Regions from separate parts of the Methylobacterium sp. Leaf94 genome, predicted to be linked through region 2. Evidence: riboswitches for the same ligand, from Rfam matches in the RefSeq annotation. Region 2 holds a riboswitch; each other region holds the start of a gene.
The links. A riboswitch is a leader RNA that binds a small molecule or an ion and turns the genes downstream of it on or off. The one in region 2 is predicted to bind cobalamin.

Region 1 (10,369 bases), on a different contig from region 2:
CCCTGCCGGGTCAGGTCGAGCACGCCATCGCGTATGGCGGGACCGCCGGCCTGTTCGTCCTCGGCTACGGTGCCGGGCTGCGCTGGTGGCGGATCGGCGTGCCGCTCACCGTCCTGGGGGTCGTCATGGAGATCGGCCAGCGCTGGGTGCCCGGCCGGACCGCGCAGGTCATCGACGCTATGGCCAGCGGATCGGGCGCGCTCCTCGGCGCGCTGGGCGGCACGATCGTCGCCCGCCATCTGCTCAAGCCCGAGCCCCCGTTCCGGTAGGGCGCGCCGGCTCAGCCGGACGCCCCGAAGGTTCACGCCTTCCGGGGTTCGGCGGGCGAGGCCTCGGACGTCCAGAGCAGCGAAGCCGCGACATAGGACGCCTCCACCGCCACGAGCATCCAGACCGCATCGGTCAGGACGATCGCGAGGGCACGCTGCTCCAGGGCCCCCTCGATGCCGATCGCCACCGCCAGCAGCGATACGATCACCAGAAGACCCGGCAGGCGCACGGCCTGGCTTGCGGCAGCTCCAAGCGAGGCAAAACAGATCAGAAGCATTTGCGCACCAACGACACCGGAAGCCAGACTACCTAGGTATTGAGAGGACACAAGCGGAAATAAACAGCACTTTTGTGCTTTGCACAATTTCAGCTGCACTGCGGTCGTTAGTCCATTATCAACCTTAGCACTCCGTGAGCGACCCAACAGAGGAAGACGACCCAGGCTAGAGCCAGTCCGAACCCCAGCCCCAGGACCATGAGGGTCGAGACCCCGTGCCCGGCGCGGCGGAAGGCGGCCCGCCGCGGCGGGATCGCGGGCCCGTCGACACGCGGTTCGGGATCGTTGGTTTTCTCCGGCAATCGCTCGATAAAGAACCCGAAGGCGATCGCCGTCGCCCGCACGGGCCGTATCGCGCCCTAAGCCGTCGCTCAGCACCGACCGCGTCGCCCGCGCCCTCATGGCGCGCGGCACATCCGGTGCGGGCGCAGGCGACGCGGGAACGGAGCGTTCCCGAACGGGAAGTCCCGATCCACGGATCACGGCGCAGTCCGGGCTGTTTCCGACTAGCCCGGCGGCGCCGCCGGATCTGGCGCGTCGAACGGCGCCCCCGCCCGCGGCGTCGCGACGGCGCCGGCCGGGCCTGCGCCCTCCCCATGCTGTCCGAGGGGGGATGTCCCACGTGTCCGCTCACCGCCAACGCCCGGATTCGGCGGGGGTGTCGGAACCGGGCCGGGAGGGCGGTCGCTTCCTGAAGCCCCTGCGCGCGGCGCGCGGCCTATGCCGGCGCCCGCTCGCCAATGTGGTCGGGGCCGAATACGACACTGTCCTCTCGCAGCTGGAGACCGGACGGGGACGGGTCCCACCGAATTGCTACCGCGCCTGGGCGGCCGTCCGCGACGTCCCCGCCTAGGCCCTCGTCCGGGACCTGATGCGCGTCGACGGCCCGTTCACCCACGCGATCCTGTTCGCGGACCACGACGCGGTGGCGGCGAGCGGCTGAGGCGACCCGCCCCCGAGCCCGTCCCCGGCGCCGTCAGGGACAGGCGGCGTCCTCCTGCGCCGGTGCGGCCGACTTCGGGGCGTTGCGGGCGCGCTCGGCCCGCAGCTCCCGCTCGGCCATCAGCCAGAACTCGACCTCGAACCCCTCGGGGCGGTGGTTGCGCTCCCAGATCTCATGGGCGCGCTCGCGGATCCGCTCGAACGTGATCCCATCCTCGGACATCGTGCTCTCTGCTCCTTCAGTCTCGGTCACAGCGTCACAGCCCGGTTCTCCCTGCGGGGCCAACGCTCCACGGCGGGATTTGTCCCCCGATCCGCGTGAGGCCGCCCCGGTCGCCCCCTTCGCCGGGCAGGCTGCCGAACCCCGGGGGATTTGACGGCGGCGCCGGAAACGGCCTAGCTTACCCGCGACGGTTCCTCTTTAACGAGGATCAAAAGGGAACGCGGTGAGGGCGAGAGTCCGAGGCCGCGGCTGCCCCCGCAACTGTAAGCGGCGAGCTCCTCATCAACACGTCACTGGGTGAACGGTCCGTCAGGACCCGGGCCTGGGAAGACGATGGGAGGGCGGTGACCCGCGAGCCAGGAGACCTGCCGTCAGTCGTGGTCACACGCGAAACGCATCGGGCGGGGTGTCCTGGTGGGTGTCGGGGCGTTCGCTTGCCGCGAACGGACCGACCTCTTCGCGGTGACGTGCCACTCCGCGCGACTCGTCGCGTCAGCCGTCCCGTCGATGCCCGTCCTCGCCCGCAAGTCTTGCTCCCGCATGCTCCCTCCGGCCGCCCCGCGCGGCCCGGTGACGGCTGCGCCGCGGACACGCCGGCCCCGGGCCCCGCTTGCCAATTGTAATGTTATAACATTCAGTCTAGCGGAGACGGCAGGTCGGCCCCGACCGATGCCCGCGCCCTTGTTCGGTTGCCCCATGTCCGGTTGCCCCACATCCCGTTACCCTATGCCCGTCGCCCCCATCCCGTCCCGAACCGCGAACGCGCGCGGGTCGCGGCGAGGCCCGACCTTGCCGTCGCGACACGTCCTGCCCCTGGCGGCCCTGCTCGGCGGCCTGCTGCCGATCTCCGCCGAGGCCGAGACCCGGGAGGTCCCGCCGGCCGTCACCCTGGAGACCCTGGAGGTCGCGGGCTCCGGGCGGGGCGGCCCGGCGCCCGCCGAGGGGCTCAACCTGCGCAGCCCCGGCCGCAGCGCCAGCCGCCTCGGCCTGACGGCCCTGGAGACCCCCGCCAGCGTCGACGTGATCGCGGGCGAGACCACGCGGCTGCGCGGCCAGAACACGGTGGCGGAGGCCGTCACCCAGAACGCCACCGGCATCACCACGGTGGCGGCGCCGGGCAACGGCAACGGCGCCTTCACGGCCCGGGGCTTTTCCGGCCCGAACTCGATCCAGCAGCTCTACGACGGCACCCGCCTGTTCGTGGGCGCCGGCACCGTCACCTTCCCGTTCGACACCTGGAACGTCGAGCGCATCGAGGTGCTGCGCGGGCCGGCCTCCGTGCTCTACGGCGACGGCGCCATCGGCGGCGTGATCAATGTCGTCACCAAGAAGCCGGTCTTCACGCCCCTCAACGAGGCCCGCGCGGCGGTCGGCTCGGACGGTCTGGCGCGTCTGGCCCTGGATTCCGGCGGCCCGATCGGGGAGGCGCTCGCCTACCGCCTCAACATCAGCGGCAACCGGGCCGAGGGCTGGATCGCCCCGGACGGGAGCTTCCGCAACCTCGCGGTCTCGGGCGCCCTGACCCTGCAGGCGACGCCGGACCTCGCCGTCACCCTGAGCCACGATTTCGGCTATCAGGAGCCGGCCCGCTACTGGGGCACGCCCCTCGTCGACGGGCGCATCCGCGACGCCCTCCGGTTCAACAACTACAACGTCCGCGACGCCCAGATCCTCTGGACCGACAACTGGACGCAACTGCGCGCCGAGTGGACGCCGAGCGCCGACGTCACGGTCCGCAACACCGCCTACCGGCTCCAGAGCCGGCGCCAGTGGCGGGACGTGGAGCAATACGCCTTCAACCGCGGCACAGGCCGGATCGACCGCTCCGACTACCTCGAGATCTACCACCAGCAGGAGCAGATCGGGAACCGCCTCGACGCCACCTTCCGCGGCACCCTGTTCGGCTTCCGCAACGAATTCCTGGCCGGGTTCGACGTGAACCACATCGCCTTCCGGCACACCAACAACTTCTATTTCGACACCACCACCAGCGTCGATCCCTTCGCCTACGACCCGGGCCTGTTCCCGGCCGAGGGCCGCGCCCGGCCCGCCTACGCCACCAGCACGCGCCAGGCCTCGGTCTTCGCCGAGAACCGCCTGATCCTGTCCGACCAGGTCTCGCTCCTGGCCGGCGTGCGCTACGACGCGCCGGTGCTGCAGCGGACCGACCTCGTCACCGGCAACACCTTCGACCGCGACTTCCGGGCGCTGAGCTACCGCTTCGGCGCCGTCTACAACCCGACGCCGCTGCTGGCGCTCTATGCCCAGTACGCCACCGCCACCGATCCGGTGGGCAGCCTGATCTCCCTGTCGCAGAGTCTCGCCAGCTTCCGGCTCTCCACCGGCGAGCAGGTGGAGGTCGGCGCCAAGGGCGTGGCCTGGGACGGCCGGGCCGAGTGGACGCTGGCCGGCTACCGCATCGTCAAGGACAACCTGATCTCGGCGGTGCCGGGCCAGCCGACGCTCTCGACCCAGGTCGGGCAGCAATCCTCCCTCGGCGTCGAGGCGGCCCTGAGCCTGCACCTCTCCGAGGCCTGGCGCATCGACGCCAACCTGGCGCTGCTGCACGCCCAGTACGACACCTTCGACCAGGCGGTCGGCGGGGCGGTGGTGTCCTATGCCGGGCGCCAGCCCATCGACGTGCCGGAGCGCGTCGGCAACCTCTGGGTCACTTACGCCTTCGCCCCGGCCTGGGAGGCCCGGGTCGGCCTGCAGCACGTGGGCGAGACCTTCAGCGACTTCGGCAACCAGGCGAAGCGCCCGGCCTACACCCTGGTCAATGCCGGGCTCGACCACCAGGTCACGCCGGATTCGCGCCTGTCGCTGCGCGCCTACAACCTGTTCGACACGATCTACGCGATCAGCGGCAACGCGGTGAACGGGGTCGGCACCAACTGGCTGCTGGGCCGGCCGCGCTCCGTCGAGGTCGCCTACAGCGTCCGGTTCTGATGCGGGCCTCTCCGAAACGGGCCTTTCTGAAGCCCCTGAAGCGCGGGCTGATCCTCGGTCACCGCTGGCTCTGCATCGCCACGGGGCTGTTCCTCGCCGCCTGGGTGCTGTCGGGGCTGGTGATGCTCTACGTGGCGTTTCCGGCCCTGACGGAGGCCGAGCGCCTGTCCCGCCTCGCGCCCCTGGCCTGGGACCGGGTCCTCCTCGGCCCGGACGCGGCCCTGGCCCGGGCCGGGCTCGACCCGGCCCCCGGCGGCCTCAGCCTGTCCATGCGGGGCGGGGCGCCGGTCTATCAGGTCACCACCCGCGACGACGCCCGGCACGTGGTCTCGGCCGAGACCGGGCAGGCCCTGGGCGAGATCGACGGGGCGGCCGCCCGGGCGTCGTTCGGCGAGGGCGCCACCGTGCGGGCGGTGAGCCGCGACCCATGGACGGTGCGCGACCGCTACGACCCGGTGCGCCCCTTCCACGTGGTGGCGCTCGGGGACGCGGCCGGCACCGAGCTCTACGTTTCGGCCCGTACGGGCGCGGTCGTCCTCGACACCACCCGCCGGGAGCGCCTGTGGAACTGGCTCGGGGCGATCCCGCACTGGTTCTACCCCACGCCCCTGCGGGCGCGGGGCGAACTCTGGCGCGGCACCGTGCTCTGGGTCTCCGGCCTCGCCACCGCCGGGGTGCTGAGCGGCCTCGCCCTGGGGATCTGGCGCCTGCGCCTGCGCCGGCCCTACGCCGCGGGGGTGAGCCCCTATCGCGGCCTCGGGCGCTGGCACCACCTCCTCGGCACCCTCGGGGGCCTGAGCCTCCTCAGCTTCGTGGCGAGCGGCTGGCTCTCCATGAACCCGAACCACTGGTTCTCGCCCCGCACGCCCCCGGCGGCCCTGCAGGCGGCCTATGCCGGGCCCCCGGCCGCGGTCGGCCGCGCGGCCCTCGACGGCCTGGCGCGGCCGGGGATCGTCGAGGTCCGGTTCACGCAGGTCGGCGGCCAGCCCGTGCTGGTCGCCGCCGATGCCCGGGGCCGCCGGGTCGCGGTCCCGCCGCCCACGGAGGCGATCTTGCGCGCCGCCGCCGCCCGCGCCCGGCCGGAGGCCCGCATCGCCGCGACCGAGACGCTGACCGCCTACGACGCCTACTGGTATCCCCACCACGACACCCGGCCGCTGCCGGTGCTGCGGGTGCGCTTCGACGACCCGGCCGCGACCTGGCTCCACCTCGACCCCGAGACCGGCGCGCTCCTCGACCGCCTCGATGCCAGCGGCCGGCTCCAGCGCTGGCTGTTCGAGGCACCCCACCGCCTGGACTTCGGAAACCTGTTCCAGGCGCGCCCGGCCTGGGACGCGGTGATGTGGCTCCTCAACGGCCTCGGCGCGACCATCGCCCTCTCGGGCGTGGTGCTGGGCTGGCGCCGCCTGCGGCGCAGGGCGCGGCTCGGGTAGGGGCGCCGCGCCCCCCGCGACGCGATCATCGCCGCCGGATCTTCCACGCCCGCGCCGACATCCTCGCGCCCTGCTCTTGAGGCCCGGACGCGCCTGTGCTGATCGATGGGCCGGGCTCTTCGGAGCTATGGCAACATGACTCCGATAAATAGAGCGCCTTGTCACTATAGTCCATTGCCTCCAGGCAATAGACGCCTCACCCTAGACTGATAAAGCGGCGACGCGGCAAAGCGTCGTCAGCGATCAGGGGGGAAGGGCATGGCTGGCGCAACGCTGTCCGGGGCGGTCTTTACCGATGCCAACGGCAATGGCACGCGGGACGCCAACGAGACGGCCCTCGCGGGCGTCTCGGTCGACCTGCTCGCCGCCGACGGGAGCGGGGCCGCCCTGGAGACGGTCCGCACCGATGCGACCGGGGCCTACGCCTTCACCGCTCTCGCCGGCGGCGCCTACGCGATGCGCTTTACGCCGGCCGCGGCCGGATACCGGGGCAGCGCCGGGACGACGAACGCGAACGGCCAGACGCTCGTCACCAACGTGAGCGTCCCGAGCGACGCGAAGACGACCGTCGACGAAGGGTTCTACAAGACCGGAAGCATCGCGGGCATCATCTTTAACGACACGAACGGCAACGGCGTCTTCAACGCGGGCGAAGTGCTGACGAACGGCGTCTCGGTCGATCTGTACAACGACATCGGCGTCCTCCTGGCCAGCACGACGTCGAGCAACAAGGACCCCTTCAAGCCGGGCACCAACGGGGTCTACAGCTTCCAGAACCTCGCCCCGGGGACCTATACGGTCGCGGTGACCGCCCCGGACGGCAAGCTCACCAGCGGCGTGACCACGCTGAAGGAGGTCGTCACCAGCGGCGCGGTGATCGCGTCGCAGAACTTCGGTGTCCGGAACAATCCCCCGACGGTCAGCCTGTCCGGGACGATCTTCGCCGACGGAGACGGGAACGGACGCCAGGGCCCCGGCGAGGCGGGCCTCGCCGGCACCAGCGTGCTCCTCAGCGATGCGGCCACCGGATTCGCGCTCAAGACCACGGTCACCGACGCCGCCGGGCATTACAGCTTCGGGACGACGGCCGGGAGCTATCGCGTCACCGTGGCGACCCCGGAAGGCCTGAAGGGCACCACCACCACGACCCTCGCGACGGGCAGTCTCGCCAGCGGGGCCGCGAACGCGCAGCTGAATGTCGGGTTCGCGCCGGATCCGGTCCTCGACAAGACCGGCGCCATTCCGGCCGCCACGGTCCTCAACGTCGTCCTGCGCGGCCAGTCGAACACCTATTTCCCGACGCTGTACGGCGACCTGCCGAAGCTCGAGGCGGCCATCGAGGCGCAGCTCGGGTTCGACGGCGTCCGCCAGAAGGTCAACGTGATCGGCACGCGCGACAACGCCGACGGTGCCAACACGGAATGGCCGGGTACGGGGATGCTCACCGACTGGCTGAGCCCGGTCAACGGCGACTACCGCAACGGATGGACGGCGAACGCCCAGGAAATCGGCCTTCTCAGCACGATCGGGCAACGGTCCGCGGCGCAGAAGGCCGCGCCGACCGCGGTCGTCTGGCTGCACAACGAGAACGACAGCCAGAACGCGGCTCTCACGCCCGCCATGTGGGAGAGCGCCGTGCGCTACGAGGCCGGCCTCGTGCGCGGCGTGCTCGGCCAGGATGCCGCCACCGTCCCCTACCTGTTCGTCAACGCCATTCCGTTCCCGGCGCAGACGCCCGCGGTGCAGTCCACGCAGCCGGTCCAGAACCAGGCCATCCGGGTCGGGCAGGCCGAGCTGACGGAGGACAAGGGCTTCAACGCCGGCTACGCCGCGCGCCAGGCCAGCGACGTCGACATGGACGTCGATGGCCACGGCATCACCCGACAGCCGGGGAGCGTTCACTTCAGCCGCGCCGACGCGACTCAGATCTTCGATCGGATCGCCCTGTCGGTCGCCGAGACGTTCCGGGCCTCGGCGCTGCCGGGCTCGCCCCTGGCGCTCGCCTCCGGCGACATTGACGACGACGGCCCCCGGGTCGTGCGCGCCGAGCGCGTGGCCGGCGCCCCCGACCAGCTCCTGCTCACCGTCGCGTTCGACCAGGCCACGTCCCTGAAGGCCCTCGGCAGCGTCGCCGCCGCCGGCACCGGCTGGAGCCTGCGCCCCGACTGGAACGCCGCCGCCAGCCAGGCGCTCGCCACCAGGGCCGAGATCGTCGACGCCAGCCATCTGCGCCTCACCTTCGACCGCGACGTCCCCGCCGCCACCGAGCTGTTCTACGGATGGGGCGGCGCCCGCATCGCCCTGCCCGGACAGCCCGGCATCGGCGCCGCCATCTACGACGACAACGACCTGCCCCTCTGGGTCGACCCCCGCGGCCTCGCCGTCTCCCAGGCCGTCACCCAGGCGGGCCCGATCGCGGTCCAGTCCATCGCGGACAGCGGGCCCGGCATCGACGGCGGCGGCAACGGCCTGCTCAAGGCCGGCGCCGCCGTCACCCTCGCGGTCCAGTTCACCGACGCCGTCGCCGTGACGGGCACGCCCGTGCTGACCCTGAACACCGGCGCCACCGCCGCCTATGCGGGCGGCTCGGGAACCGGCACCCTGCGCTTCACCTACACCGTGGCCCCCGGCCAGACCGCGCAGGACCTGGCCGTCACCGGCATCGACCTGACCAACGCCACCCTGGCCGGGACCGACGGCAGCCCCGTCACCCCGGCCGGATTCGCCACGGCCATGCCCGGCACCCTCACCGTCGACACCACAGCCCCGTCCCTGGCCCTGACCCAGATTCCGGCGGCCACCATCCAGGCGACCTCCGCGGCCGGGGCCGCCGTGACCTTCGCCGCCACCGCCACGGATGCGGTCGACGGCACCGACCCCGTGACGTTTCGCGAGGGCACGACGGTGGTCGCCTCGGGGCAGGTGTTCGCCGTCGGCGCCCACACGGTCGACGCCACCGCGACGGATGCGGCCGGCAACGCGACGACGCGCAGCTTCAGCTTCACGGTGGCCGACACCACCAAACCCGTCATCGCCGTCACGGCCCCGGCGACGACGATCCAGGCGACCTCCGCGGCCGGGGCCGCCGTGACCTTCGCCGCCACCGCCGCGGATGCGGTCGACGGCACCGACCCCGTGACGTTTCGCGAGGGCACGACGGTGGTCGCCTCGGGCCAGACCTTCGGGCTGGGCCCCCACACCCTCACCGCCACCGCGACGGATGCGGCCGGCAATTCCGCCGATCCGGTCGGCTTCAGCTTCACGGTGGCCGACACCGCCAAACCCGTCATCGCCGTCACGGCCCCGGCGACGACGATCCAGGCGACCGCCGCGGCCGGGGCCGCCGTGACCTTCGCCGCCACCGCCGCGGATGCGGTCGACGGCACCGACCCGGTGACGTTCCGCGGGGGCACGACGGTGGTCGCCTCGGGCCAGACCTTCGGCCTCGGCCCCCACACCCTCACCGCCACCGCGACGGATGCGGCCGGCAATTCCGCCGATCCGGTCGCCTTCAGCTTCACGGTGGCTGGCACCCCGATCGCGGCGGCGGATACGGCCGCCCTCGACGCCCACACCTTCGCGACGGGGAACGTGCTCGCCAACGACGTCGATCTCGGCGGTGCGGCCCTGCACGTCACGGCCGTGCGCACGGAGGACGGCGCGACCACCGCCGTGCCGGCCAGCGGCACCGTCACCCTCGCGAGCCCCCACGGGGCCCTGACGATCGGCGCCGACGGGCGCTACGCCTATCTCGGGCGGAGCCCAGGGGCCGATTCCTTCGCCTGCACCATCGCCGACAGCGACGGCGCCACCGCCTCGGCCACCCTCACCACCGGCGTCGCGGCGCACGGCCCCGCTGCGGAGGCGACCTTCGCCTTCGCCTTCACGCAGGCGATCCTGACCTATCAGAACGGGGCGGCGGTGCTGACGGGGCCGGATGGCACGGTCCAGGACGTGACCGGCATCGGCCGCCTTCACTTCACCGACGGCACGATCGACGAGGCCGACGGATCCCCCCTCGTGGACGATCTGTTCTACCTCGCCCAGAACCGCGATGTCTGGCAGGCGCGCGTCGATCCCGATCGGCACTTTGCCGAATGGGGCTGGCGCGAAGGACGCGATCCCAACCCTCAGTTCTCGACATCGGGCTACCTGGCGGCCAATCCGGACGTGGCCGCGGCCGGTGTCGATCCGCTCACCCATTACGATCGGTTCGGCTGGCAGGAGGGACGCAATCCCTCGGCGGCGTTCGATACGGAGGCGTACCTGGCCGCC
Region 2 (10,369 bases):
ATCTGGTCCCATTCCCGCGGATTGTAGGCCAGGGCCGAGAGTACGCGTTCGGACAGCTCCTCGGCGTTCATCTCCAGGGAGATCAGGCCGACAGCTCCACTGCGGCGCGCGGCCGTCAGCGCGATGTGGAGAGCGGCCGTGGTCTTGCCCATGGCGGGCCGGCCGGCGAGCACCACGAACTGTCCGGGGCGCATGCCGAGGGTGGCGGTGTCGAGCTTCGGCACCCCGTAGGGCACGCCGATGATGCCCTTGCCCATCCGGGTCTGATCTACCCGGGCGAGCACGCTGGCGACGCCCTGGCCGAGAGTGACGCGCCGGGCACTCTCGCTAAGGCCGGCGCTTGCGACCTCGTCCAGCGCCTCGATCATGTAGGCGGCGTATTCGGTCGGGCTTCGCACCGATCCGTCTGTCATGGCTGCGACAGCGGCCTGGGAGGTCTCCAGCACTCGCCGCATCCGCGCGGCCTGGGCGATCAGCCGGGCATAGCTCGCCGCGCCGCTGACGGTAATCGCCTCCGAGACCAGCTTGGCGAGGTATCCGCCGACGGTCTGGCCGCCGAGGTCGGCGTTGCCGAGGACAGCCTTCATCAGCCCGAAGTCGATGGCCTCGCCGGCATCCCGGCGTTGTATCATCACCTCGAAGATGTGCCGGTGCAGCGGCTCGAAGAAGTCGCTGGGCTGCACGTGATCGCGGGCGCGGTCGAGGGCGTCGTTGTTGTGCAGGATGGCGCCGAGCAGGGCCTGCTCGCTGTCGAAGGCGGTCGGGGGCACCACGTCGGGCACCATGGTGGAGCCCATCATCGCATCACCTCGCGCTCTGCGGCCTGCAGGGCCAGGATGAGTTCGGGCAGCTTGGTCCGAGTGAGGCAGATGCCGGCCTTGGTCGCCACGGGCTCGCCGCGGCTGCTGCGGGGCGCCGAGAACACCCGCATGTCGACGAGGGCGTAGCCATCATGGATGGCGACGCTTACCCGGATCTCCTCCGAGTTGTTCTTGCGGACGGTGGCGATGGTGCGGAGGTCGCTCATGCCCGGCCTCCCTGCAGGAAGGCACGCATCTCATCGGGCCGGTTGAAGAGGGCGGTGACCGTGCCGTCCCGGCCGATCAGCGCGACGAGGCGACTTGCCAGCGCGGGCCGCGCGGCGGTATTCTTCGCACCGAAGCTCTTACCCGGGGTCTTCTGTTTAGCGCCGTTGCGGGCCTTCACCCCCGCGACGGCGTTCTTCGTTTTCGAGGGGGGAGGGGGGATCAACTCTCGTTTCGACAAGGCCAAATTTCCCTTTTCCTACAATGCAGGAACGAAGAGGGAATTTGTCGAAATGGTCTTTGAGACTGCTAGGCTTTCAGAGGCCTCTTAATCAGCGGGTCCAAGGTTCGAACCCTTGTGCACCCACCAAACTAACCAAACAATCTCAGTATGTTAGCGGGAATGGCCGCTAACCCTGCACCCCAGGTTATTCGCTGTGGGGTGCACTGGGGGTGCAGTCTTTTTCAGCTGCCCAGTTCTCCGAAACCAGTTCGATCCCAACGGTCGCAAAGCACCGGGACAACCACGTCTGGGCGGCGAGCTGCATCGTTGAAGGCCATCAGGTCCAACCCGCATGCCCTGAATACGGCGCTCGCCAGTGCCTCCCGGCGGCGGCATTCGTCCTCGGTGATGCTGTTCCGCCTCCGGGTCGCCCACCACGCGATACAGGGCTCCCTCCGGCGACCACGTGACTGTTTCCAGGCTGTCAGGGGGCACTAAGAGATCGGCGGCGTCCGGAGCGATCCCAGCTCGTACCCGCGTGCCGGGGTTATGGTCTGAACCTAATCAGCTTGACCGTTCGAATAGCTGCTTACGACCCGAACTGGTCGTTCACCAAAGCTTCGTTGATGCTCGAAAGCGGTCGTTTGTATAAGGGCGACTGGGACCCGCGCGTCATTGCGCAATCAATCTAAGACCATGGCTGGTGCTAAGGAATAACTTGCGCAATATATCGTAAAGCAATTCGTCGGAGAGGGGACGAGACGATCGGACCAAGTTGTGCTTTGAAACTAGAGATACTTGAGCCAGGCGATATCGCGACGTGCCACTTTGAAGCGCGAGAACCACGCCGTCGGCCAGTACAAGGGTACGACCAGGCCGACGTACCAGGCCAGCACCCAGCCATAATCTTCCACGCCGAACACGCTGCCCTGCGTCGGGCCCCAGATGGCGGCGGCACCATGGTACAGGAGCCGCAGGATCGTCAGGTGGAGCAAGTAGAAGAACATTGGCGCACCGCCGAACACTGCTAAGGCCGCGACGACTGGGGCGTCGCGCATTCGTTCAAGCGCAACGAGGAGGAGCGCCCCGATTCCGAGCGTCAGCAGCAGGAACAGCAGCGAGGGGGGATACTTCGTCAATGCGAGGAAGCTCATCGCGGTCCGAAGTGCATCGCCCTCGACCACGAACCAGGGCTTGTCGCCATACCCGTTCGCCAGGCGCAGCACCACGAAGGCGACGAGCATCCCGCAGCCGAGGGCCAGGAACCGGCGCTCGCGGGTGCGGTCCTCGACGCTCGGTAGGAACCACGGGCCGACTGCGTAGCCGAGCACGATCACGCCAATCCACGGGAACACGGGATAGGTCGTTTTTGCGACCAGCCCCAAGGGCAGCGCGATGACGTCACGCTGGTGCAGCATCGCCCAGACAGCGAAAAATGGTTGGTCAGGCTGGAGGTGGATCGGGTCGAGGAGGTTGTGTCCGCAGACGATCAGCGATCCGACAACGAAGAGGACCGGACGCGGCAGGCCGATCAGCACCGCCAGGACGATCATGCAGATGCCGATGCACCAGATCACCTGCAGCCAAATCGTCGGACTGGCGACGCCCCAGTACAGTTCCGAGAGGTAGATGACCTCCAGCGCCATTAGAACGAGGCCACGCTTCAGCAGGTAGGCTCGTGTCTCGGCCAGCGAATGTTTGGTGCCGAACAGGAAAGCTGCCACGCCGGTCAGCGCGATGAAGATGGGTGCGCACAGGCTGACGACGAGACGGGCCAGGGCCACGGCCGGCAGAGTTGTCCGAGCGTCGATCGGGTCGGCTACGGGAACGTGGAGGAACCAGGTCTCGCGCAGATGATCGAGCAGCATCAGCACCATCACCAGTCCGCGCAGGGCATCGATTGACGCGATGCGGCCGGACAGGGCCGACATGCCGGCGGACGCCTCGAATGGCTCCGGACGCTCGCCCATCAGAACCGTGCCGTCATGCTGACGGTGACCCGCCGCGGCTCGCCGACGCCGACCCAGAAGGTGTTGTAGGAGCGCTCGTAGTAGGTCTCGTCGAATATGTTGTCGACGTTGAGCCCAAAGCGCAGGTTCTCATAGCGGTAGTAGGCCAGCGCGTCCGTCAGGACGTAGCCGGGCAGCCGGAAGCTCTCGACCCCGCTGTCGCCGAGGCGCGAACCGACGGCCCGGAACCCGCCGCCGATCCCAAAACCCTTCCAGTCGCCGGCCTGGACCTCGTAGATGCCGAGCAGCGAGCCGCTATGGCGCGGGATGTTGAGGAGGGGTGACCCGGGACGCAGCACCTCGTCGCGGGTGACGGCCGCGTCGATGAAGGCATAGCCGCCGATCACCCGGAACTCCGGGGTGACCTGCCCGACGAGGCTGACGTCAAAGCCCTGGCTGCGTACGGCCCCGGCGGCGATCTGGAAGAAGAAGTCCGCCGGATCGGTGGTGAGCACGTTCTCCTTCTCGATGTGGAAGGCGGCGGCCGTCACGCTGAGGCCGTCGAACAGGTCGAGCTTGGCCCCGACCTCGTACGCGAACCCGGTCTCGGGCGCGAAGGGCCGGGAGGCGCTGTCGAAGCCGGTGTTGGGGCGGAACGAGGCGGCGACGTTGCCGTAGAGCGCCAGGAACGACAGCGGCTGGTAGACGAGCCCGGCCCGCGGCGAGAAGCCGGTACGGTCCTGTTCGGTCCGTTCGTTCGCGACCTTGTCGCGGAAGGTCTGGTTGTAGAAGTCGGTGCGGTTGCCCAGCAGCAGCTTCCATTCCGGGCTCAGGGCGATCTGGTCCTGGAGGTAGACCGCCGTGTTGCCGACGTTCTCGCTTGCGCTGTAGCGGCGCGTGAACGGGGGCTTGGCCTGCCCGTAGACCGGGTTGAACAGGTCGATGGCGAAGGGGTCGAGGCGCGGGGTCGAGCGCAGGAGGTTCTCGGTGCTGTTGTAGCGCTCGTGCTCCAGGCCGAGCAGCAAGGTGTGGGCGATGGGCCCGGTCTCGAAGCGCCCGACGAGTTCGGCTTGCCCGATGGCGACGCCCCAGGTGAAGTCGTGCTGGCGGAACTCGCGCAGCAGCGTGCGGCCGTCGTCGAGGATCCCGGTCGTGCCGGTCTGCAGGCCGGTGAGGCTTCCGGTGTTAAGGTGGGTGGCGACGCGCAAATGCCAGTCGGTGTTGAAGGCGTGCTCCAACCGCACCTGCAGCAGCGCGCTCTCGGATACGGAATCGTCGCCCGGCTCGCCGAAGAAGCGCGAGCGCGGGACGAGGCCGAGGCGGTTGTTCACCGCCACCGTACCGCGGTCGAAGGTCTGGCGGTTGCGCAGGTACTGCGCCTCGAACGTGATCTTGGTGTCGGGGGTGACCTGCCAGCTCACCACCGGCGCGAGCAGCACCCGATCTCCGTCGACGAAATCTCGAAAGCTGTCCTGGCGGGCGAGCGCGCCGTTGAAGCGGTAGAGGACGCTGCCGTCCTCGCTCAGCGCCCCGCCGGCATCGACCGTGGTGCGTGCGTTGCCGAAGCTGCCGAACAGAGTGCCCATCTCGACGAAGGGTCGCGCTACGGGCTGCTTGGTGAGGATATTCACGGTCCCGCCCGGATCGCTGCGGCCATAGAGGGCGCCGGCCGGGCCCTTCAGGACCTCGATGGACTGGACGTTTTGGGTGTCGGGGGCGCCGTTGTAGCCGCGGGCGATGTTGAACCCATTCTGGAAGATATCCTGGGTTGCGAAGCCGCGGACGGAGTAGAGGGCGAGGTTCTGGGCGCCGAAGTCGTTCTGCTTGCCGACCCCGGGTACGTAGTCGAGGGCGCGCTCGACCCGGGTCGCGGCGGTGTCGACCAGGACCTCCCGGGGCACCACGTCGACCTGCTGCGGCAGGTCGCGGCGCGGCGTCACCGTCTTGGAGCCGCTGTAGAGCTCGGGCACCCGGTAGGTCGGCATGGCGGTAAGGGTACCCTCGACCGAAAGCGCGTCGAGCACCACGGCGGTCTCGCCCGAGGGCGCCCCCTGGGCGGCGACGGCGGTGGGGATCGCGCAGGACAGGGCCAGCACGGACATCAGCGGGATGGACGGTGAACGGGACACGTTGATGGGCCTCGGGCGACGGCAGTGGCACGTCACCGCGAACGAGGCCGAACCACGCGCAGCGCGCATGCTTCCGCACCCGCCGGGGCACCCCGCCCAGCGTGTCTCGCGTGTGACCACGACTGACGGCAGGTCTCCTGGCTCGCGGGTCATCGCCCTTCACCGTCTTCCCGAGCGAGGCCGCTCAGTGACGTCGGTGGCGAAGGGCTCGCCGCTTACAGTTGCGGGGGCAGCCGCGGCGTTGGGGCTACCCCCGCACCGCGTTCCCTTTTGATCCTCCGGGGAGGAACCGTCACAGCCGAGGTACCATGCCGACGCCCATGCCCGTCAACGGACCAAGTGCAATGCACGAGGGGTTATGCCCTGCCGGCAACACTTGGGAACACGGATCGCTCGCTGCGTCCGTCAGGTCAGGACCTCGACCTGCTGCGGCGACAAGCTACGCCACCAAGCGTCCGGGGATTGGAAAACCTCGTAGGTGAACCGGAGGACCTCATCCGGCTGGCGATGCGACGGGTCCACCCGACCACGCTCCGCGTTGCGGACTTTCAGAACCTCCCACGGCACGTCGAACACTTTCCACTCCACGGTGAGCCCGTGTCGGGCGACGATCCCAAGCTCGCGCTCGAACACGGGTCTGATGAGATGTGTGTCCGCCATCACCACGCTGAAGCCGCTCGTCAGGGCGGCATCCAGGGCCGCTTCCTTGACCCGGTGCAGGAGGTCCCGGGCCGCATCGTCATGTGAGCCCTGCCTGAGTTCCCAGTAGACCTGCCGGTGCGGCGGCCAGAGGGTCTGACGGAAGTCGTCGAGGGTGAGGTGGACCCAGCCGTCGAGCGGATCGAAGCGGCGGGCGTAGGTCGTCTTCCCCGCGCCCGGGCAGCCGATTAGGCCGATTACCCTCTGGGGCGTACCCCACCGATTCCTGCCGGGCACCGTCCGGGTCACGGTCAGGCCGCCGCCTCTGCATCCTCGTCGTCGCCTGCCGTGGCCTCGATGATCTCGCCCCGCAGGTAACGTGCCTGGGCCTCGGCGACCCGGCGTGCGCCCTGGGCGTGGCGGGTCGACACCGTGCCGCCGGGCGCCTCGGGCCCGCCGCGCTTGATGGCCACGAGTTCCGGATCACCCCAATGGTCGAGCATCGCCTGGAACGCTTCGTAGCGGCCGGTATCGAAGGTGATGCGGTCGCCCATCATGTCCTTGTAGGGGTGGGCCGGGTGCAGGCCTCCGCAGGGGACCCAGCCCGCCGGGATCGGCGTCGTGGCGGCATGGGTCCGACCGCTGCGCAGGAGCTTCGGCAGTACGTGCGTGTGCGGACCTTCAGGACTGGTACCGCCAGCCCCGGGGATCGGGGCATAGACCTCGACGCGCCCGGCCCGCGCCAGGAATACCCGGTGCGGGCTCATGGCGACGAGATGCGGCCCGATGGGGTTTGCGTGGTCGAATAGCGGCATGCCGACGCCGGCCCGCAGCCGCTCGACGGCCTCCGGATCGCGTACCCGCACGCAGGCATCCACGGCGAGAAGGCCGAGGCCGAGGTCGAACAGGATGCCGTCGCGATCCTCGACCCGGGCGGCGTTTCGGTCGGGCCCGAGCTCCGTCACCACGGTCCTGCGGTTCATCGCGCAGGTCGCCTCCGGCAAGCAAAGCGCGATGGCGTGGTTCCAGCCGGACGAAACGGCCGTCTCGTAGGCGACGGGCCGCAGGTCGGAGCTCGGGGTCAGGGCGATGGCCCCGCGCGTGGTCGCAAGTCCCAGGCGCTCGTCCGGCAGCGCCACGACGGGTTCGTCGGGATCGCGCATGAACTCGGCGATGGCACCGAAGCTGCCCAGGCTCCAGGCCGTGGTCGGATCGGCCAGTGCACCGCGCAGAAGGGCGACGGTGGCATCAGGGCTGTTTGGGGAAGGCTGCATCGATCTCCTCCGTATGGGGCCCCGAACGGTTCCAGGGCAGGATGTAGGGGACTCCGTCCGGTCCAGCTCCACGGCAAACTGTGACGCCAAAGACGTCCGAAAGTAGCCGGTCGGTCAACGCAACGTCCGGGTGTCCATCGGCGGCGACACGTCCCGCGCCCAGGACCACGATCCGGTCGCAGAACCGGGCCGCGAGGGTCAGATCGTGCATGACGGCGACGACGCCGGTGCCGGCCAGGGCCACGCTCCGCAACAGCGTCATGGCGTCGAGCTGGTGGGCAGGGTCGAGGGCGGTGATCGGTTCGTCGGCCAACAACCACTCCGCTTCGACGGCGAGCGCCCGCGCCAGCAGCACGCGCATCCGCTCGCCCGTGGACAGGGTCGGTTCGGTCCGCTCGGCGAAGCGCGCGACATCGGTCCGTGCCATCGCTCGATTTATGGCGGCGTGATCGGCGCCATCGAGGCGACCGAACGCGCGTCGATGCGGCAGCCTGCCGAGGGCGACGAGGTCACGCACCTGCATCGGCCAACCGGCCCCCGCGCCCTGGAAAAGGACCGCGATGCGCTTGGCGCGCGCGTCGCGGGAGATGCCTTTGAGCGGCATACCGTCGATATTTACGCGGCCCTTGGTCGGGGCGACCAAGCCCGCAAGGGCTCGCAGGAGGGTGGTCTTGCCAGCGCCGTTCGGACCGACCAGACCAACGAGCGTGCCCGGCTCAAGGGACAGGCTCACGCTGGAGAGGACTGCCCGGCCGCCGAGGCGTACATCGAGGGCTTCGGTAGCGAGGCTCATGCGCCGCGCCCCCGTTCGCGCATCAACAGAACGATCAGGAACGGCGCCCCGACGAGGGCAGTCACCACGCCCAGCTTGAGTTCAGGCCGCGTTGCCAGGAGACGAACGCCCAAGTCAGCGGCAAGCACGAGGGCGGCCCCGGCGAGGCCACTCGGCCATAGGCTGGCACCAGGGCGTGCGCCGACCAGTGGTCGCACGAGGTGGGGCACCACGAGGCCGACGAAGCCGATTGCGCCGCTGACGGCGACGCCGCTGCCCACGGCGAGTGCCGCGCCCGTGACGAGGCGCAGGCGGACCGAGACCAGATGGAAGCCGAGACTCGCGGCCGTGTCCTCGCCCAGCGTCAGGGCATCCAGCGCGCGGCCGGTGGACAGCATCAGGCCCCAGCCCACCGCCATCAACGGCAGGCAAAGCCAGACATGATCCATGCTGCGGTCCGCGAGCGACCCCATCAGCCAGAACACGATCTCCAGGGCCGCGTAGGGGTTGGGCGACAGGTTTAGCGCCAGCGCCGTCATGGCACCCGTGAGGCTCGACAGGGCGACACCGGCGAGGATTAATCCCAGCGTGGTGCCGCCTCTTGCGGCAACGAGGTTCAGGGCGAGCGCCGCCACGGCGGCGCCGGCGATCCCGCCGAGCGGAAGGGCCAGGCTAAGCGAGGCTGCGAAGCCGCCATAGAAAACCACCACGGCCCCAAGGGCCGCAGCCGAGGAGATGCCGAGGATGCCGGGATCGGCGAGAGGGTTGCGCAGGTAGCCCTGCATCGCCGCCCCGGTGAGCCCAAGGCTGAAGCCGACAAGGCTGCCGAGCAAGGCACGAGGTAGGCGCAGTTCCCAGAGCACCAGCGCCGGGAGGGTCACCCGTCCGGCGATGAGGTCGCCAGCCGCCGCCGGAACGTCGAAGGGGGCATACCCGACCGCGATGGACGCGACCGTCAGGACGAGCACAAGCAGGCCGAGTATCCAGACGACCGCGCGGGGTCCGACGACCGCCCGGTCGACCCGCATGGGAGGCGGGAGGGGAGCGTTCATCGTGCCGCCCGTTGGTGTGCCGCCGCAGCGAGTAAGGCCACGACCTCGGCGACCTGCGGACCTGGACAGGTCCAGAGCCGGTTCGGAATCGAGACGGTACGCCCCTGCCGGCGCAGCGCGTCGAGGACGGGATGATGCAGCAGGGCATCGGCGAGCGACGGCGCGCCGGGCTCCCCCTCGTCGAGGACGATGAGGTCGGCGTCGGCCAAGGCCGCCGCTTCCAGCGGGACCTGCCCGAACCGGTCGCGACCGAGTTCGGCGGCGACGTTGGCGAGGCCGGCGGCACGGATCACCGCGTCGCCGAGGCTGCCGGGTGCCACCGTGAAGGCGTTCGGACGCATCACGAGGGCCCGCAAGGGTTTGGCCGCCGGCATCACCTGCGCCAGCCGTGCGTCGAGGTCCGCGACCATCGCCTCGCCGCGCGCCGGGTGCCCGAGGGCCGCAGCGACGGTCCGGATCTGGGCCCGCACCCCCTCGAAGTCGTTGGGTACGGCGAGTTCGAGAAGGGGGAAGCCGACGCGCTTGAGCAGGCCCACCGTGGTCCGTGTCGTGAAGGCACCGGCAACGACGAGGTCGGGCCGGAGGGCGACGATCTCCTCCGACAGGCCGCGCGTCACCGCGATGCCGGCAGCCTCCCGTGCGACGGTCGAGCCGCGCGGGTCTTGAGCGAGGTAGGTTACGGCGGCGACCTGATCGCGGTCGGCAAGCCGCAGGACGAGCTCGTCCGCGCAGAGGTTCATCGAGACGACGTGCCGGGGTCCCCCGGATGCCGGGGCGGCCATCCCAGCGGCAATCGACCAGATTTGGCTGACCGCCAGCATCACCGTCAGGACCGCGAAGCCTGACCGTCGTGCCATCGGCGGTCTCAAAACGCGGTCAGGTGGACGCCGCCGTAAACGGCGAGGCCTGCCCCGAGGAAGCCGGTGGGGTTCTCGTAGCGGCGGTCGAACAGGTTATCGACCCGCCCAAACACGCTCACCGTCTCGCTGACGTCGTAGTTCACCGCGAGGTTGACCAGGGTAAAGCCGGGGTTCTTGAGCCGGGCCACCGAGAAGTCGCGGTTGCCGTCGACGAAGTGGCCGAGCACGATCACGGTCCCGCTGACGGTCAGGCCCGGGAGGGGTGTCCAGAAGGCCGTCGCGCTGCCCTTATGGCGGGGCCGTCGCAGGAGCTCCTGGTGGGTGATCTCGTTCTTGGTCACCGTGTTGGTGTAGTCGACCCGGCCCTTAAAGGTATCGGAGAACCGGACAGCGACGAAGGCTTCCGCCCCGTACGATTCGGCCCGGCCGACGTTCTCGTTCGAGGT
Region 3 (10,369 bases), on a different contig from region 2:
TCGGCGCCGCACCGTCGGGCAGGCGCCACCAGGCCGCGTCGCCGGCGAGGCGCAGGGCAAAACCCGCGCGCGTGACGACGGCGTGAAGGTCGGCCTCCGCCGAACCGAGGCTGATCCCGTGCGTGGCCGCCTCGACGGCCACCAGCGACTTCGGCGGCAGGCCCGGGATCACCCGCCCGATCGCCTCGATGGCCTGGGCCAGGGCCGGGACCGCCTCGGGTTCGAGCCCGGCCAGCGGCGTGGTCAGGGTCAGGCGTTGCGGGCCCCCGTCGTGGCGGACATCCCCGAGACCGATGGCCGCCAGCGCCTCGGCGAGGTCGCAGCGGGTCGCCTCGGTGACCCCGCGGATCTGCAGGTTGGCCCGCGCTGTGACGTCGACATGGCCGTTGCCGAAGCGGCGCGCGCCCGCCGCCACCGCCCGGGCCTGGGCCGGGGTGAGGCGCCCGAGGGGCGGGTGGACGCGGGCGAGCAGGCCGTCGCCGGTGGGCATCGGCCGGGCGAGGCTGGGGCACCAGCCGCGCCGGCTCGGCGCCTCCGGGGCGACGCGGCGGGGCGCGGTCATTCCGCCGCCTCGCGCAGCAGCTCGTCGGCCGCCATTTCGTCGGCCGCCATGGCGTTGCGCCGGGTGGTCCAGAGGCCGCGCCGGCGGGCCTCGTCGAAGCGCTCGAGGATGGCGCGGGCCGCCTCCGGATTGGCCGCCCGCAGGGTCTCGAAGGTCTCGAGGTCGGCGATCATCGCCCCGTAGAGCCGGTCGAGGTCGGCGTCGCAGACCGCGTCCGTGGTGGCGGCGAGGACGAAGACCGCGTCGATCCCCTGTGCCAGTTCCTGGGCGCCGCGATAGCCGTGCCGGAGCTGCGCCGCGATCCAGCGCGGATGGGCGAGGCGGCCCCGGATCAGACGGGCGGCGTCCTCGCGGGCGGTGCGCGCCTTCGGGCTCTCGGGCGTGGCGACGTCGAGGCTGTAGAGGGCGGGGCTCGCCCCCGTCAGGGCGGCGGCGGCCGAGAAGCCGCCCATCGCCTCCACGGCGGCGTCGCCGTCGAGAAGGTCGCGCTCGGCGACGTCGAAGGCGTGCACGTAGGCGTCGGCGCCGGCCACCCGGGCGGCGAAGCCCGCATCCTCGCTGTCCGCCGCGCCCCCATAGGCGTGCGACGTGGCGGCGAGATAGGCCCGCCCGAGATCGTCGCGGCTGTCCCAAGCCCCGTCGAGGGCGAGGCCGCCGGCCCCCGCGCCGTAGCGCCCGGGCGCCGCGCCGTAGACTCGGGCCGGCGCCTCGCCCCGGCGGCGGGCGGCGGCCAGCGGATTCTCGTCATCCTCTTCCTCCCGCGCTGCCACTGCCTCGGCGGCCCGGGCGAGGAGCGACAGGGTCTCGGGAAAGGTATCGCGAAAGGCGCCCGAGACCCGCACCGTCACGTCGATGCGCGGCCGGTCGAGGAGCGCCAGCGGCAGCACCTCGAAACCGGTGACCCGGGTGGAGGCGTGGTCCCAGACCGGGCGCACGCCCATCAGGGCCAGGGCGTGGGCGATGTCTTCGCCACCGGTGCGCAGGGTGGGCGAAGCCCAGAGATCCATGACGATCCGGGCCGGGTACTCGCCCTCGTCCTGCAGGTAGCGCAGGACCACGGCGTCGGCGGCCCTGGCCCCCAGGGTGGTGGCGGCCCGGGTCGGCAGGCTGCGCGGGTCGAGGGTGGCGAGGTTGCGGCCCGTGGGCATCACGTCGGTGCGCCCGCGCGACGGCGAGCCGGCGGGACCGGGCGCCACGAAGCGGCCGTCGAGGCCACGCAGCAGGCCGAGGCGCTCGCCCTCCGCGCAGGCGGCCACCGCCTCCGAGGCCTCGGCCCCGGCCCGGCCGAACACGTGCAGCCCGTCGCGCGCGGTCACCTCGCCGAGGTCGCAGAGATGCGCGTCGAGGGCCGCGAGCGCGTCCGGCATCGGCGTGTCGGCGTCGATCCCGGCACCGGCGAGCAGCCCGGCCGACATCGCCTCGTCCAGGATGGTGCGCGCCAGGATCGCGGCGCGGCGCGGGTCGAGGACGCTGGCGGCGGAGTATTCCTCCACGAGCGCGCGCAGGCGCGCCGCGTCGGGGTCGAGCCCCGTCACGCCGGTCTGCGGCGTCAGGTGTCCGAGGGCGACGCCCCCGAGGCGCCGCTTCAGGGGCGCGGCCTCGCCCGGATCGTCGACGATGAAGGGATAGACCACCGGGAGCGCCCCGACGGCGCGGGCCGGCCAGCAATCCGGCGAAAGGGCGACGGCCTTGCCCGGCAGCCACTCGGCGGTGCCGTGGGTGCCGAGGTGAACGAGGGCGTCGAACCGGCTGCGCAGCCCGAGGTGGAAGGCCAGATAGGCGTGGGTCGGCACCGCGTCTGGGTCGTGATAGGCGGCCTTGCGGTCCGTCGACCGCCCGCGATCGGGCTGCAGGAAGACCGCGAGGCGCCCGCCCGCAGGGGCCACGCTCGCGAAGCGGAACGCGCCGTCCCGGCAGACCGGGTCGGCCTCGGGCGGACCCCATTCGGCGTCGAGGGCCGCGCGCGCGGTCTCGGGCAGCGTGCCGAACCAGTCCCGGTAGGCATCGAGGTCGACCGCGAAGTCCTTCGGCCCCTGCGTCAGACCCCGCATCAGTGCCTCGGCGTCCGGCAATGCGCCGATGCCGTAGCCGGCCTGCGCCAAGTCCGCGACGATCGCCCGCGCGCTCTCCGGCGTGTCGAGGCCGACGGCAAAGCCCGCGCGGCCGCCGCGGGCGGGATAGTCCGAAAGCACCAGGGCGAGGCGGCGCTCGGCCCGGGGGAGCCGGGCAAGGCGGATCCAGGCGGCGGCACGCTCGGCCAGGGCCGCGATGCCCTCCGGGTGCGGCACGGCACGGCGCTCGGCGAAGCCCTCGGTTTCCGGACCCTCCTCCTTGAACGAGATCGGAAACCCGGAGAGCCGGCCGTCGAATTCCGGCAGGGCGACCTGCATTGCGAGGTCGGCCGCACCCATGCCCCGGGCGGAGGCGGCCCAGGCGTCCCGCGCCGCGCCGATGCTGAAGGCCTGTAGGACCGGGCAATCGGCGGCATCGAGGACGAACCCGGCATCCTCCCGCGCCGAGAAGGCGGTGGCGGCGATGACGATGGCGGGCCGATGCGCCGCGATGGCCGCCCGGAGGGGCGCGATCGCGGCGGGGTCCTTCAGGCTCGACACCGCCACGGCCAGCACCGCAAGGCCGCGCGCCTGGAGCGCGGCGCCCAACGCGGCGATCGGCGCGGTGTCGCCCGAGAGCACGCTGGACCGGTAGACCACGACCAGCGCCAGCGGCGCCTCGGCCGGGGCGGTCTGGAACGGTCGTCCGGCGGCGCGGGCCTGCCCGTCCGCGACGGGGCCGCAGCCCGGGCAGCAGACGAAGCCGCGGGGTAGGGGCAGGGGCGCCTCGACCGCCGCGGGATATCCGATCGCGGCGGCCATGCGCCCGACCAGGCGGCGCAGGTTCGCCGTGCCTCCGGCCCGGAAATAGGCGTCGAAGTCGGGGGCGAGCTCCGGCTTCGTCGAATAGGCGTCGAGGCGCGGGTCGGGCCGGTCGTCGCCCGGCAGCACCACGAGCGCCACCCCGGCGGCGCGGGCGGCCGCGCTGGCGCGCTCGATGCCGTAGCGCCAGTAATCGAGGCCGCCGAGACAGCGGATCACCACCATCCGCGCCTGGGCGATCACCGACTCGACGTAGAGGTCGACCGACATCGGGTGGCGAAGTTTCGCGAGCTTGGCGAGCCGCAGGGTCGGGCCTCCGGCCGAACCCGGCGGGAAGACCGCCGCGTGGGCGCCAGCCATGCCGAAGAGATCCGAATCGGTGAAGGACAGGAAGACGATGTCCCCCGGCGCCTGACCGAGATCGATCGCGGCTTCGCCCTCGTCGAGGGAGACCGTATCGATGCGGATCAGGTGCATGGCGGGCGCTTATCCCGCCAAGGCGGCGGCGACGGCGGCCTGGTCGAACCCCTTGAGGCCGATCACCACGAGGCGGCCGTCGCGGGGCTCGCTGGACTTCCAGGGGCGGTCGTAATGGTGGGCGATGCGGGCACCGACGCCCTGGACCACGAGGCGCATCGGCTTGCCGGTAACCTCGGCGAAGCCCTTGATGCGCAGCACGCCCTCCGTCTCGGCGGCGCGGGCGACGCGGATGGCCAGGTCCTCGGCCGAGGCCGTGGCCGCCACCGGCAGCGCCACCGAATCGAAGTCGTCGTGGTCGTGGTCCTCGCCCTCGCCGTGGTGGGACGGACGCGCGTCGAGGTCGTCCTCGGCCGCCGCCTGGATCCCCAGGATCACGCGCGGGTCGAGGCGGCCGTGCTCGGCCTCCACCATCTTCACCGCGCGGGGCAGGTGTTCGGTGACCTCGGCCCGGACCTTGGCGCGCCCGGCCTCGTCGAGGAGGTCGGCCTTGTTCATCACCACGAGGTCGGCGCAGAGGAGCTGGTCCTCGAACACCTCCTCGAGGGGATTGTCGTGGTCGACGCTGGCGTCGTCCGCGCGCTGGGCGGCGAGCGCCGCCGGATCGTCGGCGAAGAAGCCGGCGGCCACGGCCGGGCCGTCGATGACCGCGACCACGCCGTCCACCGTCACCCGCGAGCGGATCGCCGGCCACTGGAAGGCCTGGACCAGGGGTTTGGGCAGGGCGAGGCCCGAGGTCTCGATCAGGATGTGCTCGGGCGGATCGGCCCGGTCGAGGAGCTTGTTCAGAGCCGGCACGAAATCGTCGGCCACGGTGCAGCAGATGCAGCCGTTGGCGAGCTCGACGATGTCCTCGTCGCCGCAGCCCTCGATGCCGCAGGCGGCCAGGAACGAGCCGTCGAAGCCGATGTCGCCGAACTCGTTGACGATGATGGCGAGGCGCCGGCCGTTCGCGTTCTCCACGAGGTGGCGCACCAGGGTGGTCTTGCCGGCCCCGAGGAAGCCCGTGACGATGGTGCAGGGGATCTTGGCGACGAGGGTCATTCGGCGGCGTCCGGAAGGGGGGGCGCCGCGACGGGCGGCGGGAATGGGGGAAGGCGGGCGACGACGCCCTTGCGGAATTCCTGCGGCCGGGCCTTCCACGGCACGATGCCGTCCGGCGTCTCGGCATAGAGCGCCACGCCGTCCAGGATGGTGCCGGCCGACGCGACCGGGTCGAGATCGCCGTAGACGTAGGTCCAGCGGCCTTGCGAGGCCACCGCCACCGTGCAGGGGCGCTTGCAAACCGAGAGGCATTCGACGCTCTCGACCGTGATGCCCGGGTGGCCGCCGGCGCTCACGGCGTCCTGAAGCGCGGCGAGCAGGCGGGCGCCCGCCCGCGGCTCCGAGGCGTCGCCGGCCGTCCGGCAGGTGGCGCAGACGTAGAGGGTGACGGCGGCGTGGTCCGTGTCAGGCCGCGGGTCGGGCATGTGGTCAGGCATGGGTCGGCCGCGCGTGGGTCGGCCGGGTCTTGCCGAACAGCCCCCAGGCCCAGCCATAGGCCAACCCGATCACCGCCCAGAACACGAAGGCGATGCCCAGCGAGCGCGCCGCGAACTGCGCGGCGTAGGAGGCCGGCAGGTTCGAGGCGGCGTGGCTCGCCTCCGGCGCACCCGCGAGATGGGGCGCGACGAGGAGCACAATGCCGCCCGCGATGGTGATCGGCGCCCGCCGGATCGCGATGAGGTAGAGCCCCATGGCGGTGGCCGCGGCGGTCATCACCCACCAGAACTGGCGGTCGGCCAGCGGCGCGGCCTCCATCCCGGGGAGTTCCGGCGCGAGGCCGAGGGCGGGGGCCAGCGCCACCGCGAGGAAGCCGCCGATGGCGAAGCGCAGGCCGGTCTCGGGGCTGGGCTCGCGGTTGCAGGCCAGGAGCACGGCACCGAGCAGGAACGCGTAGCCGACGCCGCCCACCAGGGTGGCGAGCGCGGTGAAGGCCATGCGCGGCAGGCCGGGGCCGGGCTGCCAGTCGGGCGCGACCTCGCCGCCCGCCACCGAGGGATCCTTGGTGCCGTGATCGTGACCGCCATGGACGCGGACGATCAGCGAGGCGGGGGTCGGCCGAACGGGGGCGGCGGAGGCCTGCGTCTCGTAGCGCTCGGCCGCGATGATGAGCGGCGAGGTGAGCGCGAGCTGCAGGCCCGTCGCGACGACGGCCGCGAGGAAGCCGGCGACCAGGGCCGCCGACACGAGCCGGATGATCATGGGATTGTCTGCCTTAAGCGGAGACGCTCAGTGGCAGGGGAAGTTCTGGCTGTGGCGGAAGTCGTGCGCCGCGTTGTGCAGCGCCATGGCGGGGGCGAAGCCCGCCATGAACACGAGGCCGAGGCCGAGGAAGGCGGCCACGAGCACGGCGCCGAGGCGCTCGTTGGTGCGGGTGCCGGTCAGGACGAGGGTGTTGGTCGACATCGGGTTCATCTCCTGGCCGCCCCGCCGGCGGCCGTCAAGCATCGAGCGGGAGGACGGCAGGTCTCCTGGCTCGCGGGTCGCTGGTCCTGCCGCCTTCCCGGATCGCTCCAGTGGCTGATGGCAGTCCCGTCTCCGCTCACAGTTGCGGGGGCAGCTGCGGTTTCGAGGTCGCCCCCTCACCGCATTCCCTTTTCACCCCGTCGCCGGGGCACCGTCCGATCCACGCTTCTACGCGGTTGCCGATCCGCTGACAACGCGGCCCGGATCGGATTCCCGCCTTTGACCCGGGACCTCGATTTCGGGCACAGCAGGCCGCATGCCGCATCCTCCACCCAGACTGACCCTCGTGCTCGGCGGCGCGCGCTCCGGCAAGAGCGCCCATGCCGAGGGGCTGATCGAGGCGCAGCCTCGGCCCTGGCTCTACCTCGCCACCGCCCAGGCCTGGGACGACGAGATGCGCGAGCGCATCGCGCTCCACCGCGCCCGCCGCCCGGACGGCTGGATCACGCAGGACGTGCCGCTCGCCCTGCCCGAGGCGGTCGCCGCCGCGACCGGGCCGGTGCTGGTCGATTGCCTCACCCTCTGGCTCACCAACCTGATCCTGGCGGAGGCCGACGTGGACGCCGCCACCGCCGCGCTGCTCGCGGCCTGCACGGCGGCCCCCGGCCCGGTGGTCCTGGTGGGCAACGAGGTCGGCCTCGGGATCGTGCCGGACAACGCGCTGGCCCGCCGTTTCCGCGATGCGGCGGGGCGCCTGCACCAGCGCCTCGCGGCCCAGGCGGACCGCGTCGTCCTCACGGTGGCGGGCCTGCCCCTGGTCGTGAAACCCCAACCCGGAGCCACCCCATGACCGACGCCGACCGCCATCGCGAAAAGATGGAGAAGCGCAAGGCCGTCCAGGATGCCGAGGTGGCGGAGAAGACGATCGAGAAGGGGCTCCTCATCGTCAACACCGGGCCCGGGAAGGGCAAGACCACGGCGGCCCTCGGGCTGATCCTGCGGGCGCTGGGCCACGGCTGGCGCGTCGGCGTGGTGCAGTTCATCAAGGGCGCCTGGGACACCGGCGAGAAGCACGCCCTCACGGCCTTCGGCGACCGGATCGACTGGCACACCCTCGGCGAGGGCTTCACCTGGGAAACCCAGGACAAGGCTCGCGACATCGCCGCCGCCGAGCACGCCTGGGCCAAGGCCCTTGACCTTATGGCCGATCCGACGATCCGCCTCGTGGTGCTGGACGAGCTCAACATCGCCCTGCGCTACGACTACTTGGATCTCGAGGCCGTGGTGGCGGCCTTCCGGGCGCGCCGACCGGACCTCCACGTCGTGGTCACCGGCCGCAACGCCAAGCCGGCCCTGATCGAGGCCGCCGACCTCGTCACCGAGATGGCGGTCGTGAAGCATCACTTCGCCGCCGGGGTGAAGGCGCAGGTGGGCATCGAATTCTGATGCGCTTCGTCCTCGGCCCGGTCGGGCTCCTTGTCCTGTCGGGCATCCATCCGGCCTACGCTGAAACCGCGCTGGCCTGGCCGGCCAGCTATCTCGGCCGCGTCGAGGCCCTGGCGGTGGTGGAGGGCCTGAACGCCCGGCTGCTCGCCAGCCGCTCCGCCACCGCGACCCTCGAAGGCTGGTGCGCCGAGCACGGCATGGCCGCGACGCCGCGGCTCGCGGCGAATCGGCAGCGCGGCGCGGACAAGCCCGCCTCGGAGGAGACGCGCCGGCGCCTGAATGCCGTCCCCGACACCGTCCTCCGCTACCGTCAGGTGCGGCTCGCCTGCGGCGACCACGTCCTGTCGGAGGCGGACAACTGGTACGTGCCCGAGCGCCTGACCCCGGAGATGAACCGCCTGCTCGAGACCACCGACACGCCGTTCGGCCGGGCGGTCCAGGCCCTCGGCACGACGCGGCAGACCATCGGGGCGGAACTCCTGTGGCAGCCCCTGCCGCAAGGGTGGGAGCAGGCGCCGCCCCCGGCGTCGACCTGCGGCGACCTCGCGATTCCCGACCATCTGTTCCGGCACCGGGCCGTGCTGTTCACGGCGGAGCGCGTGCCGTTCTCGGAGGTGGTCGAGACCTACGGGGCCGCCATCCTGGCCTTTCGTCGCGCCGCGCGGCCCGCCGATCCGGCCTGCGCCGCATCCCCGTCGGACGGGCCGCAGCCATGACCCGCGCCCTCATGATCCAGGGCACCGGCTCGGATGTCGGCAAGTCGCTGATCGTGGCCGGGCTGTGCCGGGTCTTCTCGCGGCGCGGGCTCGCCGTGCGGCCCTTCAAGCCGCAGAACATGTCGAACAATGCCGCCGTCACCGCCGATGGCGGCGAGATCGGGCGGGCCCAGGCGTTGCAGGCGCGGGCGGCGGGGGTGGCGCTCTCGGTGCACATGAACCCGGTGCTGCTGAAGCCCCAGAGCGAGACCGGCAGCCAGGTCGTGGTCCAGGGCCGCATGGTCGGCACCGCCAGGGCGCGGGACTATCAGGCCTGGAAGCCGCGTCTCCTCGCCTCCGTGCTGGAGAGCTTCTCGTACCTGAAGGCGCAAGCCGACCTCGTGGTGGTGGAGGGGGCGGGCTCGGCGTCCGAGGTCAACCTGCGGGCCGGCGACATCGCGAATATGGGATTCGCCCGCGCCACCGGCACGCCGGTGATCCTGCTCGGCGACATCGACCGGGGCGGCGTCATCGCCAGCCTCGTGGGCACCAAGGCGGTGATCGACCCGGAGGACGCCGCGATGATCCGGGGCTTCCTCGTCAACCGCTTCCGCGGCGATCCCAGCCTGTTCGCCGACGGCATGGCCACCATCGCGCAGGCGACCGGCTGGCCGAGCTTCGGGCTGATCCCGCACTTTCCCGACGCGGCGCGCCTGCCGGCGGAGGACGCCCTCGGCCTCGCGGGCTCGGACACCGGATCGGCCCGGCGCAGGGTCGTTGCCGTGCCGGTGCTGCCGCGCATCGCCAATTTCGACGACCTCGACCCGCTTCGGGCCGAGCCCGACGTGGCGGTGGTGCTGGTGCGCCCGGGCGAGCCGATCCCGGTGGCCGACCTCGTGCTCCTGCCGGGCTCGAAGACCACCATCGACGACCTCGACGCCTTTCGCGCGGAGGGCTGGGACATCGACCTGCGCGCCCATGTCCGGCGCGGCGGGCGGGTGCTCGGGCTGTGCGGCGGCTACCAGATGCTCGGCCGGCGCATCGACGACCTGCACGGCATCGAGGGTGCGCCCCGCTCCGTGCCGGGTCTCGGGCTCCTCGACGTCGAGACCGTGATGACGCCGGTGAAGCATCTGGCCGCCGTGACCGGCACGAGCCAGCCGGACGGCGTGCCGTTCTCGGGCTACGAGATGCATGTGGGCGACACCACCGGGCCGGACACCGCGCGTCCGGCGATCCGGCTCGCGGACGGGCGCCTCGACGGCGCGGTCTCGGCCGACGGCCGCGTCACCGGCACCTACGTGCACGGCCTGTTCGCCGACGACCGCCAGCGGGGCGCCTGGCTCGGCCGCCTGGGGGCGGCCCCGAGCGGGCTGGCCTACGAGGCCGGCATCGAGGCGGTACTCGACCGGCTCGCGGATCATTGCGAGGCGCATGTCGCCTGCGACGCGCTGCTCGCCCTGGCCTCGTAGCGTCCCGACGGTTTTAGGCTTGGCGCCGGAACGCCTGCCTCGCGACGGGTGCGGCGAGGAAGCCTCCATGATCCCGTCCCCGCCCCGGATCGACCCCTGCCTCGGCCTCGGCGCGAGCCTGATGTTCGTCGTGCTCTCGGCGCTCCGCCGCGACGCCGCGCGCCGGGGCGCGGCGGAAGCCGGCCCGAGCCTCAGGGGGGCGTAGGCGCGCCCCTCTCCGGGATCGGCACCGCGTAGGCGTGCGGCGCCCCGTTCCGAAGGCTGTCGAACAGGACGAGGACCCGGCCCGATCCGAGCGGGACCACGGCCTCGGCCTTGCCGTCGATGACCTTGCCCTTCTGGTTCTCGCCGCGGACCGGCGCGAGGGTGGCGACGGGGGTCAGGGCGCCGGAGGGC

Region 1: another riboswitch for cobalamin. It lies ahead of ASG63_RS06910 (TonB-dependent siderophore receptor); the one in region 2 lies ahead of ASG63_RS06825 (TonB-dependent siderophore receptor).
Region 3: another riboswitch for cobalamin. It lies ahead of ASG63_RS09150 (CbtB domain-containing protein); the one in region 2 lies ahead of ASG63_RS06825 (TonB-dependent siderophore receptor).

What each region holds. Positions count from the first base shown of each region.
Region 1 covers NZ_LMRM01000009.1:8,065-18,433, forward strand. Annotated here, with positions in the region: gene ASG63_RS06885 (hypothetical protein) at 1-269, shown strand, start outside; gene ASG63_RS06890 (hypothetical protein) at 302-478, opposite strand; gene ASG63_RS06905 (DUF2934 domain-containing protein) at 1,524-1,712, opposite strand; cobalamin riboswitch at 1,884-2,099, shown strand; gene ASG63_RS06910 (TonB-dependent siderophore receptor) at 2,439-4,661, shown strand; gene ASG63_RS06915 (peptidase) at 4,661-6,094, shown strand; gene ASG63_RS06920 (SdrD B-like domain-containing protein) at 6,353-10,369, shown strand, end outside.
Region 2 covers NZ_LMRM01000008.1:147,680-158,048, forward strand. Annotated here, with positions in the region: gene ASG63_RS06805 (replicative DNA helicase) at 1-800, opposite strand, end outside; gene ASG63_RS06810 (hypothetical protein) at 797-1,027, opposite strand; gene ASG63_RS06815 (hypothetical protein) at 1,024-1,272, opposite strand; gene ASG63_RS06820 (DUF1624 domain-containing protein) at 2,037-3,218, opposite strand; gene ASG63_RS06825 (TonB-dependent siderophore receptor) at 3,218-5,326, opposite strand; cobalamin riboswitch at 5,437-5,635, opposite strand; gene ASG63_RS06830 (AAA family ATPase) at 5,732-6,262, opposite strand; gene ASG63_RS06835 (DUF6925 family protein) at 6,277-7,239, opposite strand; gene ASG63_RS06840 (ABC transporter ATP-binding protein) at 7,214-8,032, opposite strand; gene ASG63_RS06845 (FecCD family ABC transporter permease) at 8,029-9,039, opposite strand; gene ASG63_RS06850 (ABC transporter substrate-binding protein) at 9,060-9,845, opposite strand; gene ASG63_RS06855 (TonB-dependent receptor plug domain-containing protein) at 9,929-10,369, opposite strand, start outside.
Region 3 covers NZ_LMRM01000012.1:151,808-162,176, forward strand. Annotated here, with positions in the region: gene ASG63_RS09125 (hypothetical protein) at 1-562, opposite strand, end outside; gene cobN (cobaltochelatase subunit CobN) at 559-3,912, opposite strand; gene cobW (cobalamin biosynthesis protein CobW) at 3,922-4,956, opposite strand; gene ASG63_RS09140 (DUF1636 family protein) at 4,953-5,393, opposite strand; gene ASG63_RS09145 (CbtA family protein) at 5,386-6,156, opposite strand; gene ASG63_RS09150 (CbtB domain-containing protein) at 6,184-6,360, opposite strand; cobalamin riboswitch at 6,399-6,591, opposite strand; gene cobU (bifunctional adenosylcobinamide kinase/adenosylcobinamide-phosphate guanylyltransferase) at 6,677-7,210, shown strand; gene cobO (cob(I)yrinic acid a,c-diamide adenosyltransferase) at 7,207-7,806, shown strand; gene ASG63_RS09165 (hypothetical protein) at 7,806-8,522, shown strand; gene ASG63_RS09170 (cobyric acid synthase) at 8,519-9,973, shown strand; gene ASG63_RS25165 (hypothetical protein) at 10,041-10,178, shown strand; gene ASG63_RS09175 (DUF3616 domain-containing protein) at 10,165-10,369, opposite strand, start outside.